Regions from separate parts of the Paenibacillus sp. J22R56 genome, predicted to be linked through region 1. Evidence: riboswitches for the same ligand, from Rfam matches in the RefSeq annotation. Region 1 holds a riboswitch; the other holds the start of a gene.
What was found. A riboswitch is a leader RNA that binds a small molecule or an ion and turns the genes downstream of it on or off. The one in region 1 is predicted to bind cyclic di-GMP.
Positions count from the first base shown of each region.

Region 1 (8,850 bases):
ACGTGCAGCAAGGTGCTCGGACGGTTCAAGAATAACGGACCAGCCAAACGGATCTTCTACAGTACCTCTTTGAATACCGGTCAGCGTGTCGTACAGCTTTTGCGACAGCTCGCCGGTATTTCCTTCGTTAATGACATAACGAGTACCTTCCCATGTCAATTCCCCGATTGGAGAAATAACCGCGGCAGTACCTGTTCCAAATGCTTCGACAAGGCGGCCTTCTTGATGAGCTGCTACAACCTCATCGATCGACAGCTGTCTTTCAACAACAGGCACATTCATATGCTTAAGCAGACGGATGATCGAATCACGTGTGATCCCATCGAGAATACTGCCATTCAGTGCAGGTGTAACCACTGTACCATCAATGTTGAAGAAGACGTTCATGCTGCCTACTTCTTCGATATATTTACGTTGAACACCATCGAGCCAAAGAACCTGAGATGCGCCTTGAGCTGAAGCTTCTTCCTGCGCTTTCAAGCTTGCCGCGTAGTTACCGGCAGTTTTCGCGTTGCCGACACCGCCGCGTACGGCACGAACATATTGGGATTCCACATGGATTTTAACAGGATGAATGCCTTCCGCGTAGTAAGAGCCAACCGGTGACATGATGATCATAAACATGTATTGTGTCGAAGCATTAACGCCAAGCTGTGCTTCCGTTGCAATAACGAAAGGACGTACATACAGAGAAGTTTCCGCATCAGATGGGATCCAATCGCTGTCTGTCAGAATAAGCTGCTTCAGCGCTTCAAGCGCCAGTTCTTCGTCTACTGCAGGAATGCTAAGACGTTCATTGGAACGATTAAGACGTGCCATATTTTGCTCCGGACGGAACAGACGGATTTTGCCATCACCGGTTAAGTAAGCTTTAAGGCCTTCAAAAATCGTTTGACCGTAATGGAACACTTTCGCTGCTGGATCAAGCGAAATCGGCTGATAAGGCACGACGCGCGGGTTATACCAGCCTGTAGCTGCATCATAATCCATAATGAACATGTGGTCGGTATAATACTTGCCAAATCCAAGCTCAGATGCTTTTGGTTTCGGTTTTTTGTTCGTAGAAAGTTCTATTGTGATGGTTGGTTTCATCGTATTTGATCTCTCCTTGTTGCTAGTTATAGTTGAATCGTACCATGCCAATCGATATATTTAAAGTATCTGTTTTATTGTGAACACATACCGAAAAGGTATATTGGGGGCTGGCTATGGATATACGACAGTTAAGGTACTTTCTGGCGATCGCCAGAGAAGGACAAATCACTCGTGCGGCGAAAGCGCTCAACATGGAGCAGCCTCCGCTGAGCCGTCAGCTTAAGCTGATGGAGGATGAACTAGGTGTTACCTTGTTCGATCGAAGCGGGAAAGGGCTTGTTCTGACCCATGCCGGCGAGCTGCTGCAGAATAAAGCAGAACGGCTGCTGCAGGAATTTAACGAGACCATTCATGAAGTGAAAGAGCTGGATGCTGGACTTCACGGCACACTTGCAATCGGCTCTGTTGTGTCCTGTATTTCCTTGCTTCCGAGGCCTATTGAGCAATTCCGCAGGCTGTATCCTAACGTCACATTTAAAATATGGGAAGGGGACCATTTTATCCTCGGCAGTCTGCTTGAGAAGCGGGATATTGAACTGATTGTTGCGAGGATCCCTTTCGAATCGACCTTACATACACAGCCTTACTCGGTCTTGCCGCTGCCTTCCGATCCCTATGTGGCCGTACTTCCATCCGGCTGGGTAAGTGACCCGAATAAGCACACATTATTAATGAGTGAGCTTGCGGATCTGCCGTTCCTGACTCTTAAAACCGACAAAACCATCGCCATGCATCATCGCGTTATGATTGAGGCAAGGGCTCATGGCTTTGAACCAAAGGTAATCTGCGAATGCTCTAGTGTAGCAATCATCGTAGCGTTGGTAGCAGCCGGCATTGGAGCAACCGTATTTCCGAAGTCGGTCATGGCTTCTTTTCCTCTTCCATCTATAAAGATGCTCACGATATCAGATGCAGATTTTCAATCAGATGTCGGTATTATTTGGCTGAAGGATCGGTATTTATCCAGAAGTGCACAGAACTTCATCCAGCTGTTCGAAGAATGAAAAAAAAGGATGCAGCATCGTATGCTGCATCCTATTCTTTAGTTGTTCACTTTGATCTCAAGCAGTTCATATTTAATGACACCAATCGGCGCATCAACTTTGATAATATCTCCAACTTTTTTGCCGACTAACGCTTGGCCCAGAGGGCTCTCATATGAGACTTTGTTATTAAATACGTCTGCTTCTGCGGGACCAACAAGGCGGTATTCGATTTTCTCAGATACCTCAATATCGTTCAGAACAACGCTCGAGCCAACTCCAACCTTCGACGTATCTACTGAGTTAGATACACGTGCAGTCTTCAGCATTTTCTCCAGCTGTGTGATTCTTGTCTCCATAAAAGCTTGGTCATCCTTGGCCGAGTGGTACTCGCTGTTTTCTTTCAGATCGCCATAGCTGATGGCTACTTTAAGACGGTGAGCAAGCTCGGAACGTTTGACGGTCTTCAGCTCTTCAAGCTCTTCCTCAAGTTTCTTAAGACCTTCGGGTGTTAGAATGATTTCGTTTTTTGCCAAACCCCACAACTCCTGCCATTTATTTGTATCTTCTGAATCGCTTTCTACATCTTACACTATCCATGGTGGAAAAGAAACTTGGGCATAGCTCCCAATTGCACGGAAAATCTAACAATTTTCTAACTTTAAAGCAATGGAAAACTCAAATTTATAGTGTAGGATAAATCGTGCTGGCATCACGTTAATCTTTTACTAAGTGTGACCTCGCTCAAAAATGAAAAAAGGCAAACCCGCTGAAAGGCGGGGACGCAAAGCCACGGGTCTAAGCCGAAGCAGGTAATTGCAGCTGGTATGATCGCCGGGCCGCTCACGGAAAGCAGAGGTCTTTTTGTTGTGCCAACCGACAACAATGAGAGGGTGCATAGAAACAGATGAAGAAGAGGTTCAAATTCCCCCGAATATTCCAGACACGCAAGATTGCGCATCGCATGTTGATTACCACGCTGATTATCGCCATAGCGATCGTTGCGTCCATGTCTGTTGCGTTATTCCTTTCCAACTCCTCCTTATTTAAAAGCCAGATCAAGAAGGACCTCGCCCTGCAGGCGGATGTAATTACGGCAAGGATGGACGAGGAATTACAGTCGAAAGTGACCAAAATAAATGCGTTAGCAGGAATCGGACAATATTATGGTCAAGATGCACAGAAGCATGACGAATTGATCCAGCATTTTATAAAAGAAAATCCTGATTTAATGTCTCCAGGCTTTTCCCTCGACATGACGGGCAAGAATTTCACAGTATCAGGAACAGGTGACCGGATTGATGTATCTGAGCGGCCTTATTTCAAATCAGTGTCTGAGGGCAAACTAACGGTTAGTAATCCGCTCGTGAACAAAGTTGATCCTTCCAAAGTTTCTATTGTCATCGCCGCACCACTTATGCAAAACGGCAAAGCTTATGGATTCTACATATTTGGTTATGAGATCAATGCTGCAGCTGCAATTGTTCGTGATACGAAGGTTGGTGAAACAGGTTATGCCATCTTAATGGACAACAACGGCCTCGTTGTCAGTCATCCGAGAGCAGATTTGGTCATGAACAAAACCGTATATGACCTGAACATGCCTGCAACTGTGAAAGCATTCGAATCTGCGAAACAAGGAAATAATACGAACTATTCCTTTACCTTTGATGGCGTGAAAAAAATCGGCTATGCCGAAGCGACAAAGAATGGTTATGTGATTCAGCTGTCGATTCCGGAGAAAGAAGCGATGAAGCCGGTAACGGATATGCTGTGGAAAACAATTGGAGTTGCATTAGTGGTGACGCTGTTGGCGTTGATTGCTACCTATATCTCAGCAACTCAAATGGCGAAGCCAATCGTGTACATAACGAATGTCATTAAAGTGCTCGCAAGCGGCGATTTAAGGCCAAGGCTTGAAGTGAAAACGAAAAATGAACTGGGCACTCTAGCGGATCATATGAATCAAATGCTGGATTCCTTCTCGGATACCATTGGCAAAGTAAGCTTTGCTGCTGAACAGCTCGCTGCATCCTCGGAAGAGCTGACGGCAGCGTCTGTTGATTCTGTCGATATTTCCAGCCAGATCGGTGAAGCGATTAACAATGTTGCAACTGCCGGAGAGAATCAAATGGTAGCTGCGGAGCAAACTTCAACAGCGATGGAAGAGATGGCTAGCGGTGTGCAGCGGATTGCAGAATCGTCCTCTGTTGTTGCAGAAGCATCTCAAACCTCACTGGATGAAGTTCAGCTTGGACAAGTTGCTGTTACACACGCTGTTGAACAAATGAAGCTGATCCATACTTCCGTTGGCAAGTCGGCTGAAGAAGTGCGTGAGCTGGAAGTGAAATCGAATCAAATCGGCAATATCGTATCCGTTATTCAAGAGATTACGAATCAGACACAGCTGCTGTCACTTAACGCTTCCATTGAAGCAGCAAGAGCAGGGGAGCACGGCAGAGGATTTGCCGTTGTTGCGAATGAAGTGAAAAAGCTGGCGGAACAATCTGCTCATTCAGCGTCTGAAATTACGAAGCTGATTCAAGAAGTACAAGGAACAACGGTAAGAGCGGCACATGCGATGAATCAAGGGGTTGAAGATGTCGGAATCGGCTCCGAGCTGATCAATGAAGCTGGTGAAGTATTTGGCAGAATCACAGCGACCTTCCAGGAAATCTCCAGCCAAATCCAAGAGGTATCAGCTGCATCGGAACAAATGTCCGCAGGCACAGAAGAGGTGACAGCGTCTATGACAGAGATTGCTACCATGACCCAATCGACACATAGCCACTCCCAAAGTATATCGCTGGGCTCGCAAAAACAGGTGGCCTCGATGAAAGATATTTCTGCATCTGCGGAAGATCTTAGCCATATGGCACAGCATTTGCAAGAAGTGCTGTCGAAGTTTAAGACTAGCTAGAAATTTTTGATTCTTACTGCGAGAAATGGTACATTATTGAAGGATTGCCATTGAGCAATCATAATACGAGTCGTACAGGGAGAGATCTAGATGTCCGTTGATGCTTATTTGAACTTTAATGGGAATTGCCGAGAAGCGGCGGAGTTTTACGCAGTAGTATTCGGTTTGGACAAGCCTAAGCTCATGACATTTGGTGAAGTGCCACCGCATCCGGATTATCCATTGCCTGAAGAAGCAAAAAACCTGATTATGCACACTCGCCTGAACATTGGTGGAAGCAATGTGATGTTCTCCGACGTCTTCCCTGGTATGCCGTTTACTGTAGGTAACAATATTACTCTGGCATATGTTGAAGACGAAGAAGAAAAAATTCGTACGGCATTTAACCGATTGAGTGATGGCGGTACGATCGTTATGGAGCTTCAAGAGACGTTCTGGAGTAAACTGTATGGACAGGTTACCGATAAGTTCGGTATTCAGTGGCAGTTTAACTTGGGAATTAACGAGTTCTAATACTTGTCTAACAAAATAGGGGGAACCAGTTGTCTATAGGACAAGCTGGTTTCTTTTTTTATATTGAAAAAGTGGCTATTTCATTATAGGAACAAATGTTCTATAATGGTGATATGGAGAACACTAATAATATGAGATTGTCGAAGAGGGGAACACCATTGGCTGAGCCGTTAAAAGAAATGTATCATGAAGCCTTTCTAAGGCAATTTACCGATAAATTAAAGGTCGCATACCCTTCATTTGATATAGAATCGTTTGTATCACAGGTAATGAATGAGGCGTGGGAACAATTAGAGTTGAAAGGACGGATTCGTCAAATTGCCGTCGTGCTTGGCAAGCATTTGCCTTCCGATTATAAGGATGCGTTAGCTGTTTTGTATGCCATATATGAGGAATGCTCGGGCTTTCCTTATTTATTTTTCCCGGATTTTGTAGAGGTGTATGGAGGGGCAGAGGAGCATTGGGAGCTGTCTATGCAAGCATTAGAACGATTCACTACCAAATCTTCGGCAGAGTTTGCTGTACGTGTGTTTTTGCTTCGAGATCCGGAACGTATGGTCCGACAAATGTTAATCTGGGCTCAACATCCTGATGAACATGTACGCCGATTGGCAAGTGAAGGCTGCAGGCCGCGTCTGCCATGGGGACAAGCACTTCCTGTCTTCAAGAAAGATCCATCGCCGATTCTTCCAATTCTAGAGTTATTGAAGGAAGATCCATCTTTGTATGTCCGTAAGAGCGTCGCTAATAATCTGAATGATATTGTTAAGGATCATCCGGATGTTGTTATCGAGACAGCCCGCAGATGGAAGGGACAGCACCCCTATACGGATTGGATTATCCGGCATGCCTGCCGGAATTTGATACGCAAAGCTCATCCGGAGGTACTCGCTTTGTTTGGCTATGCAATGGAGGCGGAGGAATCAGATCCGATCATAACTTCGGCATCCTTGCATGCTCGTCCAGCGTTGTTGGAGATTGGAGATACCTGCCGTCTGGAATATGAGCTGCAAGCCAAAGACGGTGAGCCGATGCATCTACGGATTGAATACGGCATAGATTTCGTGAAATCTGGAGGGAAAACTTCTCGTAAGCTGTTTCTCTTATCAGACAAAACCGTTCCAGGCGGTTCAACGCTCTCGGGCAGCAGAGTTCATCGTTTTGCAGACCTATCAACCCGCAAACATTATGCTGGAGAGCATCGTATCACCTTGCTGGTAAACGGAGTTGAAGTGGCAAGCTCGACAGTTGAGCTGGGTGCCGCTGAAGTAGAGTGAAAAAAGAGAAGAGCTATGTCGCAGCCTTAGGCTTCGGCATAGCTCTTTACTGTAAATTGGTAGAAGGCAGCAGAGTATTTCTCCATGACTTGCGCTTCACGGACAAGCTGAAAGCCATGCTGCTCATATAATTGGCGAAGGGAAGGGCGATCAGAGGCACAATCCAGCTTCAGATAGCTTTTATGTAAGTTATGTGCACGATTTTTAGCGAATTCAAGCATTCTGCTAGATAATCCGGACTTCGCATATTTTCTTCTGATGCACAGCTTGTGGAGATAGAGGGAATCGTTGGACAGATCCTCCGGCCAGAAGAAGCTGTCTTCTTCTTGTAAGATCATGACGGCGGCGACTTCCCCGCCAATTATGGCTGCATACACGTTGTCTTTGGTTAGGCCGTGTAATAGTTGATCTAGTGTTAGATCGGACTCATCCCACATCGGAACGTTATTGTTTGCGATCCATCTTGCCCCTTCAGTCAAGACATCAATAAAAGAGTTTAACTCCGAATCATGAATTCTTCGAATAGTTATTTCCATTTCGTGTTGTCTCCTTTTAGAAGGAAATCATTCCGCCTCGTTCGTCAAACACGGCAGTGGGATTCCACGCCACTTCCCATAGATTATTTTCCGGATCTGCGAAATACGCGGTTCTTCCTCCCCAGAATGCATCGCTAGGTTCCCGTAATATTTTTCCGCCAATTTCCCGGATTTGTTCAATGGTGGAGTCTACTTGAGACGGCTCGTCCACATTAATAGCATACGAAACAGCAGAGTAAGATTGTTTATCCTGAGTGAACGTTACGCCGGCATCTTGGGCTAATTCTTCAATCGGGAACAAGGATAGGATTACACCTGCAGTAAGAAAAGCGGCATATTTATCCGAGCTGCTCGGAGTTTCTTGCCATCCTAAACGCTGGTAAAAGGCACGGAGTGCAGGCAAATCATAAGCACCTATGGTTATTAGGCTTACTCTTTGTGGAATCATCGGTGATTCTCCTTCTGAGGAAGATGGGATAATGCTCCAATTATATCTTGTTGTATTTTAGGGTGGCAATATCAAAAAAGTGAGTCGAATATTCGTGCTGGAGTAGTTATGATGAAAAGCTTTACAACGTAACTATATAGGTTGTAGTAAATGGAGTTGTCGGTGGATTTTTTATTAGAGTGGGACAGTGTGTGCATTTTACTCCACTAGTTGGTGGATTTACATTGCGTTGATCGGGAATCGAACAGGTACAGCGGATAAAAGGAGGTGCTGTTAGTGAAGCGCCGCAAGCTGAATCGAGCACATTCTGGATCCTCACGGAAAATGAAGGGATTTGGTCATGATACAGGGACAGTTTTGCTGCTTCTACAAGAATTGAGAGCCATTATTCCAGTCTTATTCCAAGAAAATGCGACTGAGAATGTCGTTTTGCATTTACGGGATATTTTGGGACGGCTGTTAACATTGACCCACGCTTCTCGAATAAAAAATGCCAATAAAGCCCGGCTGCTGGCCAAATTGGAGCTTACTCTAATTGCAGCAAAGGTCACGCCTTTTGCACCATTAAGTGTAGGAATGGCTTTACAACAACTGATGGATGTTCTGTTGTCGATTGTGAAGCAGGGATGTTTGGATCCGAATTATACGAGTAAGTTTATTGCCATTATCTTATCTATTCAGGTCATGATTACGAATGGACTTAGATGCCATTGTCCACCTGGTCCTACTGGACCAACTGGTCCGCCAGGACAGACAGGGCCAGCAGGATTGGTTGGTGCGACTGGAGCAGCTGGAGCAATAGGAGCAACAGGAGCAACTGGTGTACAGGGAGCCATGGGAGATCCAGGTGCAGCGGGGGCAACTGGAGCAACAGGGGCGACTGGTGTTGGGGAGATGGGAGCGACTGGTGCAGTTGGGCCTACCGGACCGACAGGCAGCAGTGGTAGCGATACGGGTGAGACGGGAGCGACCGGAGCAACAGGTGCGACAGGGGCAACTGGGGCTACGGGTGAAACTGGGGCTACGGGTACGACGGGTTTTGGGCAGACAGGGACGACGGGTGCGACAGGGGTAACGG
Region 1 covers NZ_JBWDNV010000002.1:494,309-503,158, forward strand. The annotation lists gene AC0YNT_RS06240 (branched-chain amino acid aminotransferase) at 1-1,092, opposite strand, end outside; gene pdaA (delta-lactam-biosynthetic de-N-acetylase) at 1-1, shown strand, start outside; gene AC0YNT_RS06245 (LysR family transcriptional regulator) at 1,209-2,099, shown strand; gene greA (transcription elongation factor GreA) at 2,138-2,614, opposite strand; cyclic di-GMP riboswitch class I at 2,828-2,925, shown strand; gene AC0YNT_RS06255 (methyl-accepting chemotaxis protein) at 3,043-4,998, shown strand; gene AC0YNT_RS06260 (VOC family protein) at 5,089-5,511, shown strand; gene AC0YNT_RS06265 (DNA alkylation repair protein) at 5,670-6,788, shown strand; gene AC0YNT_RS06270 (GNAT family N-acetyltransferase) at 6,815-7,324, opposite strand; gene AC0YNT_RS06275 (VOC family protein) at 7,341-7,772, opposite strand; gene AC0YNT_RS06280 (collagen-like repeat preface domain-containing protein) at 8,049-8,850, shown strand, end outside.

Region 2 (8,850 bases), on a different contig from region 1:
GCGACGAAAAATGATCTTTTCTTAGAGAGCTTCAGCCATTCGTTTACCAACAATCCTGTAAAATTACGCAATGCGGTTCCCTCCCGTCAGCTTCATAAATTCTTCTTCGAGTGTTTCACGAACTTCTTCAATTCGGTAAATCTCCACGCCTGCCGTTGACAGTTTGCCAACAAGGCCCGGGATTTGATCCTGTCTGAGCTGCAGGGTAATCCGATTCGTTAATGCATCAGCTCGTACAATCGTTATATCCTCCATCAGACTGATTAACTCCTGTGCACGCTCTGCATTTCCTACTTGAAGCGAAATAGACAGAAGCTTTTGTGTAGGAGTCTCAGATTCACCAAGTGAACGAATCGTAACCAACTTGCCTTCCTGAATGACAACAATCCGGCTGCACATCAGTTCAATCTCGCTCAGCAAATGGCTGGAGACCAATATCGCTATGCCCTCTGCTTCGGCGATCTGTTTCAAATACTCACGCATCTCTCTAATCCCGGCTGGATCCAGACCGTTTGTTGGCTCATCCAAAATCAGCAGTTTGGGCTCATGCAGCAGCGCTTGTGCGATACCAAGCCGTTGACGCATGCCAAGTGAATAAGCCTTCACACGTTTACCCAGCGCATCCTGCATCCCAACAAGTCTTGTCACTTCCGCGATCCGGGCTTCTGTCACACCTGCGGTCATCCGCTTATATTGCATCAAATTATCGTAACCGGTCATATACGGATAAAACTCCGGGTTCTCTATAATCCCCCCGACATGACTGATAGCCTGCTCGAAGTTTGTACGCACGCTTTGTCCGCAAATACGTACATCCCCGCTTGTCATTCCAATCAAGCCAACGATCATTCGCATCGTTGTTGTCTTACCTGCCCCGTTTGGACCAAGCAAACCTACCACTTCACCCTTCGCAATATCAAAGGACAAACCATCTACAATCGCTTTGCCGCCTATCTTTTTCGTTAAGCCATCCAACTGAAGCACAATCGATGGATTTGATATTTTAGCTGTTTTCATCTCGCAGCTCCTTTTGTATTAGTGTTATAGTTGAATAGTACACTAGGTCATTAGTATTGTAAAGAGGTTTTTTTGAAAAAATTATCCATTTCCTCTAGAATAGAAAAGCATCTCGATTCGGATCGGAGGTTTTACGATGAGATTGTTTCATTTTAGCGAGGAATGTTCGATTGAACGTTTTGTCCCCAGGGTAAAGGCGAACCGCACTAATATGCCTCCTGTCGTCTGGGCGATTGATGAGGAGCATGAATTCACCTTCTTTTTCCCAAGGAAATGCCCGAGAATTGTGTACACGAGATCAGAAAGCTTAACCGAAGCAGATAACCATTTGTTCTTTGGTCTCACTTCCTGCAATATCGTCATTACAGTAGAGACGGGCTGGTACGATCGAATTAAGAAAGCTGCCTTATACCGTTATGAGCTGCCTGCCGAGTCTTTTCAATTGTTTGATGAAACTGCCGGCTATTACATCTCCACGGAGACGATAACTCCACTATCGGTGCAGACACTTACTAATCCACTGGACCTATTGATGGCCAAAGATATCGAGGTTCGGTTCACCTCTAATCTACATCCATTGCGAGAAGCTATTATGCAATCATCCCTTACGGATTTCGGCATACACCAATTTGATCAAGCAAGCGCTCAATAAAACGTCAAAAAGGCTGTTCTCCCATTTCGATTAACTGGGAAAACAGCCTTTTGATTTTGCTATGAAAAGAAATGAGAAGAAATTGAAAAGAAATATTACACTTTAAAGATTGCAGCCTTCTCTTTCAGCTCACGAGAAGATTGCTGCAGGTTTTGCGCCATCCCTTGCAGGTTGTCAGAGATATCATTCTGCTCAACGGACAAGTGACCCATTTGCTCCATCTTGCCGTTCACCTCGGAGGAGGTATGAAGCAGCTTGTCCACTGCGGTTACGATGTGGGTGATGCCTGTTGTGATCTCGTTAATGGCTGTCGAGATTTCACTTACCTGCTCAGATAACGTATGGCTTTGCTTCTCCAGCCCTTTGAACACATCACTTGCCGAGATGGAAGCCTGCTTCGTGGAGAAGATCACTTCTGCGAAGGCTCCCATACTCTTGCTGCTTGATGCGACGTCCTCTTGAATGAGCAGCATTTCCTTCGAAATATTTTTCGAGATCAAATCGGTTTGACTCGACAGCTTGCGAATCTCTTCAGCGACTACTGCAAAGCCTCTGCCATGTTCCCCAGCGCGTGCTGATTCAATCGACGCATTCAGTGATAACAGATTGGTCTGCGTATTCACATCTTGGATATTACTGAGAAACTTCGAGACATTGCTATACCGTTCTGTAATCCGGTTGAAGGCTTCCGTCACCTGGTTAAATTGCTCCACCGTCTGGTTAACCATCTGAACGACACCTTCCATATCAACCGAACCTGTATGGGAATCATCTTTCATTTGCTGCATGTCTTTATTGATGTAGTCGCTCGAAGCCGCAATTTCCTGCGAGCTTGCCGAGATTTGCTCGGTAACTGCCGAGATTGAGGTAGCATCATCAAATTGGGAGAGCAATACGGCTGTACCCAGATCGATTTGCCCTTTTACTTGCTCGGAAGCCGTACGGTTGCGGCCAATCATCTCACCCATCTGGTTCGACATTTGAAGAACGGTCTGGCTGACACTAAGTGTTGCTTTTACCGTAGCTTTCAAATTATCACCCATGGCTGCAAGTGAGCGATCAATATCGCCAAATTCATCTTTTCGGTCCAGCGATTTATCATATGTAAAATCATTGTGCTGATAGGCGTTAATACGCCCCATAATCCCTTGAAGACCGGCTTTAATACTTCTTACCAGTCCAATTGTGAACAGGAACGGAATAACCGCCAAGATCAGAACGTTAATAAGAATAATCATATTAGCTGTATCAACACTGTCGGACAATTTTTTATCCGTTTGCGCCGCATCAACCGTAATGCGCGCATTCACATTCTGATTCGCAAATTCCAGCTCGTTCAAATAAATATTTACGAGTCTAAGTACAAGTGCTGATTTCATTTCAGCAGTCAAATTTTCGAACTCCGTTACATTGGAGCTCTTCAAATCGTTATACGCGATCTCATAGATGTTACCTTGTCCAATATAATTCTGCTGTTCTTCTTCTGCCGGGAACATTTTGTCCAGCTTCTCGAACGTTTTCTTCAAATGCTCCAGCTGACCAGGCATGTCCGCCAGACGTTCTTTCGGATCTACCACCGCAGATGCTGTGCTGTCATTGTTGTTCTCAATCGAGTTAATCATTAAGAGCAGCGTCTGAAGCAGCGTATTTGATATCCCCTCATACTCGCGCTGCGCACTCGTTAATGTATTTGTTTCTTTTACAGCATGCGATACCGATAGGTTCTGCGTGTAAATAAATACACCAGCCACTACGTTAAAGAAAGTGATAATACTGGTTAGCAGGAGTAATCTGACTCCTATCTTCCGTCTGCCTCCCAAAACCCGTTTGCTTGATCCCAGCCATTGTAACGCTTTTCTAACCCGTTCCTTCATCCTCGTCTCTCCTCGCTGTCACTGAATAAACAAAATAAGCTATCCGGCCAAAGACGGGCGGATAGCTGGTTAAGGCACTATGTCCTGCATCCGGCGGTCTGGCAACCATCGCTATATCCAGCATTAGGCCCATAACTTTGCGTCCTTGCCTTTCGGCAAGTTTGCCTTTTTCAGTGTAATTACGACTATTTTCGACACAGGCACTAGTTTAGGATAAATCTACCTTTTTGTAAAACAAAAAATGGTTCTATTGCCATCCCTCTATTACTATCGGCTCAACTCTTTGAAACCATTAGTAATAACGGTATAATAGATTCAGCTTACATTGACAGGAGACGTGCAGGATGGAGTTTCGTTTAGATCTGATTGAAGATAAAGTTGAGTTTTTTGAAGCAGGCGATTTGCGTACACTGGAGCTCAGGATTGACCAGCAAATTGAGAATAATAAAGCTCTGCTGCTGCAAGTCCATCAAGTCCAGCATCATGCTGTATTTAATCCAAATACAGGGAAAATGCAGTACAGTGCAGTCGTTCATTTCAAGGCAAAAAAACATTAAAAACTTTTTTTTGAAAAAGGGGTTGCATAATCAGTACAAGCTGTGGCATAATACGTTTTGTGCCCGATACAAAACAATATGCCGGTGTAGCTCAGTTGGTAGAGCAACTGACTTGTAATCAGTAGGTCGTGGGTTCGACTCCTATCGCCGGCACCATCTTTTTTTCCGGGACGTAGCTCAGCTTGGTAGAGCACCATAGAGCAAACGCAGGAAGCTTGATAGCAATCAGGCTTTTTTTGTTTTTCCTAAACTTTAATATTCGCAAAAACTTCCTTTAACGTTTCGATAATAAAGGTGACATCCTCATCGGTAGATGACAACGGCGGACTGATCGTAAGCACATTATTGTAGCCTGCGACGGTATCGCCGTTTTTGCCGATTATTAACCCCTTCGCCTTACACTCTCCAATGATTCGAACGACGCCGGCAAGCGGATATGGCTCCTTCGTTTGCTTATCACTTACAAGCTCAATCCCCATTAAGAATCCAAAGCTTCGGATATCCCCTACAATCGGATGCTCCAGCAGCACCGAGAGCTCCTCCGTTAATCGTTCACCCAGCGCTGCAGACCGTTCGACCAGCTGTTCCCGCTCCAAAATCTCCAGATTCGCTAGAGCTAGTGCACAGGATGCCGGTGAACCGCCGAAAGTATTCAAATGTCGGAAATGACTGTACATCTCTTTCCCTTTAAATGCTTCATAAATGTCTTTACGCACCGCTGTGACCGACAAAGGAAGATAACCGCTGGTCAGGCCTTTCGCCATCGTTACCATATCCGGCTTAATACCGTAATTCATATGTCCAAACTTCCGGCCGGAACGTCCAAATCCGCAGATCACCTCATCCATGATAAGGAGAACACCATACTTTGTGCAAATTTCCCGCACTTTCTCCAGATAGATCGGCTCCGGAACGATCACTCCACCACCTGTGATAGCCGGCTCCATAATGACTGCCGCTATGGTTTCCTGGCCTTCCCAATTAATAGTCTCCTCGATATCGAGAGCACATTGCAGATTAAACTGTTCAATCGTCATTCCCTCGGGGCGGCGGTAGCTGTCAGGTGGACGAACATGGAGGAAGCCTCCGGCAAGTGGTTCATACATATACTTGCGCTGAGCTTGCCCGGTTGCGGCAAGGGCCCCCATCGAATTGCCATGATACGCCCGGTAGCGGGAGATGAATTTGTAACGGCTTGGAGCACCGGATTGCTCAAAATATTGCCTTGCGATCTTGAAAGCCACTTCATTTGCATCGGAGCCGCTGTTGGAGTAGAAGATGATATAATCATCCTCCAGCCATTCATTAAGCTTCTCCGCGAGTTGGATCGCAGGAACATGGCTTTGTGTCAGCGGATAATAGGACAAGGATTTAAGCTGCTCGTAGGCTGCGCGAGCGAGCTCTTCTCTGCCGTAGCCAACATTCACGCACCAGAGTCCCGACATCCCGTCCAAATAGCGATTTCCCCGGTTATCGGTAATCCATGAGCCTTTCCCTTCCGTAACAACCATGGGAGGTGCCTGTTCATTATAAGGTGTCATAGCATGCCATACATACTGGCGATCCTTCGCGATCAGATCTGCCTCTTCTTGATTAATCGACATGACTACACTCTCCTCTCCTTCAGCCATTTATTATTAATAGCGGGCGGTCACCATTTTCTTGCGCGTATAGAACTCTACGCCATCCCGGCCATTAGCATGAAGATCTCCATAGAAGGAATTCTTGTAACCCGAGAATGGGAAAAAGGCCATCGGCGCGGGCACACCTAGATTGATACCCAGCATCCCTGCATCAATCTTCTCACGGAACTGGCGAATCGCCTTCGCACTGTCCGTATACAGACAGGCGCCATTCGCGAAGTCCGACTGATTGCTGACCTCAATTGCTTCTTGCAGAGACGCCGCTCGAACGATCGCAAGTACTGGCGCGAACAACTCTTCCTTCCAAATTGTCATGCCTGGGTTTACATGATCAAAGATGGTTGGTCCAATAAAATAACCCTCTTCGGCAACTGTATCCAAACGCCCATCCCGCAAAAGCTGTGCTCCTTCTTTTACCCCAAGCCCGATATAGCCAATCGTTCTGTCCTTATTCTCCTGCCTGATCACAGGACCAAGGAATACGTCTTCCTCTAAACCGTTACCGATCTTGATTTGGTCTGCTGCTTCCACAAGCTTCTGCTGCAGCTTATCTGCCGCATCACCAACGGCAACCACAACGGAGCAGGCCATACAACGCTCGCCGGCTGAACCAAAAGCTGCAGCAATAATATTCGTCACTGCAAGCTCCATATCGGCGTCCGGCATCACGATGGAATGGTTCTTCGCACCAGCCAGTGCTTGCACGCGTTTGCCATGCGAAGCAGCGGTCTTGTACACATACTCCGCGACCGGCTGTGAGCCAACAAAGGAGATCGCTTTCACTTGTTTATTTTCGAGCAGCCCGTTCACCACATCACGAGCGCCATGCACGATGTTCAGTACTCCATCCGGCAAACCCGCTTCCTTGAATAACTCAGCTAGACGGTTCGACAGGATTGGCGTGCGCTCAGATGGCTTCAAGACGAACGTATTACCGCATGCAATCGCAAGTGGAAACATCCAGCAGGGCACCATCATCGGAAAGTTAAACGGCGTTATACCGCCTACGACACCAAGCGGATAACGATACATGCCTGATTCTATGCCTGTAGCAATATCGGGCAGCTGGCTTCCCATCATTAAGGTTGGAGCTCCCGCTGCGAATTCAACGCACTCAATACCACGCTGTACTTCACCATGTGCTTCCGTGTAGCTTTTACCGTTTTCCGTAGTGATGATCCGGGCTAGTTCGTCCCATTTCTCAATGAGCAGCTGTTGGTATTTGAAGAGAATCCGCGCTCTCCTAGGCACAGCAACCTCCCGCCACTCTTCGAACGCGAGCTGAGCAGCTTGGACTGCACGGTCAACATCCTCCTGCCCCGAGTACGGAACTCGTGCAATGACCTCTCCTGTAGCAGGATTCGGAACGTCTTCATAACGGCCGCTTTCTGGCTCTACCCATTCTCCGTTGATATAGTTTAGAACCGTAACGACAGCTGACTGAGACTGCGGCAAATGGACCACCTGCCTTTCCTTCCACTTATTATCTATGTCTAGTATAGAGCCCGATATTACCGTTTTCATTAGACATAATGTCACGAAGTGAAGAGGCTTTTTCAACCTGATCGTCACAAACTACGTATTCGAATAACTCCAACCTTTAAAAGTCATTTATTTCAAATCTAAAATAAATAACAATCAAAAAAAGCGGTCATATAGTTTTAGGCAACTATACCACCACTTCTGCGACTTATTAATGTACATTTCAAAGCTTCTTCTTCATGAGAGAATCTTATTGCAAACCTTTATAGAATTGCAGAGCTTCTGAGAGCATTGTTTTATCGTAGCCAGTCTTGTGATGGATTCGAGTGCACCATTGTTTAATATCTTCAGTTGCGGGCTCTTCATATAATCCTTGAGTTGTGCTTAAGACACTGCTCCAGTTATAAAATTCCCAATGAGCGATTTCATCATTGAAAGGAATTCTGCATTCTAATAGAGGCCGTTGCTTAATCGTATTCTGGGAGATCTCTGCCGCTTTCCATAGGTCTGTAATTGCAACCGGCGTTGTATCAAAATCCTGCTGGCTCATTTTCCCGTTTGGTCGATGGTATTGTACCTTAAGCAAGTTTCCTTCAGCCTTTACCTGGATTTCGGCAGCCGGGAAAAATCCTCGTAATTTATCCGCATGATAATCCTCACAATCAGAATCAATTAGAACAGGATTTAGCCATTGATCCCCTAGATCACAAAAATAACGGTAGCCGTGTTCACTCTTTGCAATAACTGCCACATGTGCATCCGGCGTCCCTAAATCATGACCAACTGGAAAAGCTTCAATCCCCTCTTGTTCAAACTCATGGAGCAGCCATAAAGAGAGGTCAAAGCAATTTCCTGTTATCCCATATTGCTCGCGATGTTCCTTCATCAGAGAAACATCTCTTTGTTTTGTTGCTGTATTTTGCTGATAGTACCAGGCTTTTGTTAACGTCTCCATCGGAAAATGATCAAATTTTCTCCATACCTTTAAGATTTCTTCAGGAGCATTCATACACGGGTCTCCTTCGTTAAGACTTGAAGAATACGATCTCTCGTCTTCTGCAAATGTCTCTCAGCTCCATGAGGCTGAAGAGGCTCGCTCCATGAGAAGCCATCCCCCTTATATCTCGGAATCAGATGCATATGGTAATGCGTCAAATCATTAAAGAAGCCGCCATTCTGGCAGATGGTGATGCCATCAGGATGGAATACTTCCTTCAAGGCGACAGAAACCTTTTTGGATGCATCCATGATGGCATACGCGGTGTTCGAGTCGAGCTCCTCTATATCGAGATAATGCTGCTTGGGGAGAATTAAGATATGACCCTCATTAAACGGTGCGATATCAAGCACACAAGTTATAAATTCGTTTTCATAAATAAGGTTTAAGTCCGGTTCAATTCCATTCACGATGCGGCAGCCTAAACAGTCCATGTGGCTATATCCTCCTATCATGTCTTATTTCAAATTGTGGTTTCGTTACATACTCCAAGTAAGGGATTGAGCCGTCAAAATCCAAATAAGCCTGGTATCTTGTCTGAATGGCAGGCGAATGGATCAATTCAAGCACCTTTTCCTTCTGAACCCAGCGGACTTCCGATGTTTCTTCAGTTGTCCGTAAGACGCCG
Region 2 covers NZ_JBWDNV010000007.1:384,256-393,105, forward strand. The annotation lists gene AC0YNT_RS18910 (ABC transporter permease) at 1-71, opposite strand, end outside; gene AC0YNT_RS18915 (ABC transporter ATP-binding protein) at 64-1,017, opposite strand; gene AC0YNT_RS18920 (DUF6886 family protein) at 1,154-1,669, shown strand; gene AC0YNT_RS18925 (methyl-accepting chemotaxis protein) at 1,765-3,543, opposite strand; cyclic di-GMP riboswitch class I at 3,633-3,719, opposite strand; gene AC0YNT_RS18930 (YrzA family protein) at 3,888-4,100, shown strand; tRNA gene AC0YNT_RS18935 (tRNA-Thr) at 4,181-4,256, shown strand; gene AC0YNT_RS18940 (aminotransferase) at 4,346-5,704, opposite strand; gene AC0YNT_RS18945 (CoA-acylating methylmalonate-semialdehyde dehydrogenase) at 5,738-7,207, opposite strand; gene AC0YNT_RS18950 (hypothetical protein) at 7,476-8,234, opposite strand; gene AC0YNT_RS18955 (HIT family protein) at 8,231-8,656, opposite strand; gene AC0YNT_RS18960 (NUDIX hydrolase) at 8,661-8,850, opposite strand, start outside.
Region 2: linked by a shared signal. The riboswitch ahead of AC0YNT_RS18925 (methyl-accepting chemotaxis protein) and the one ahead of AC0YNT_RS06255 (methyl-accepting chemotaxis protein) in region 1 are both predicted to bind cyclic di-GMP.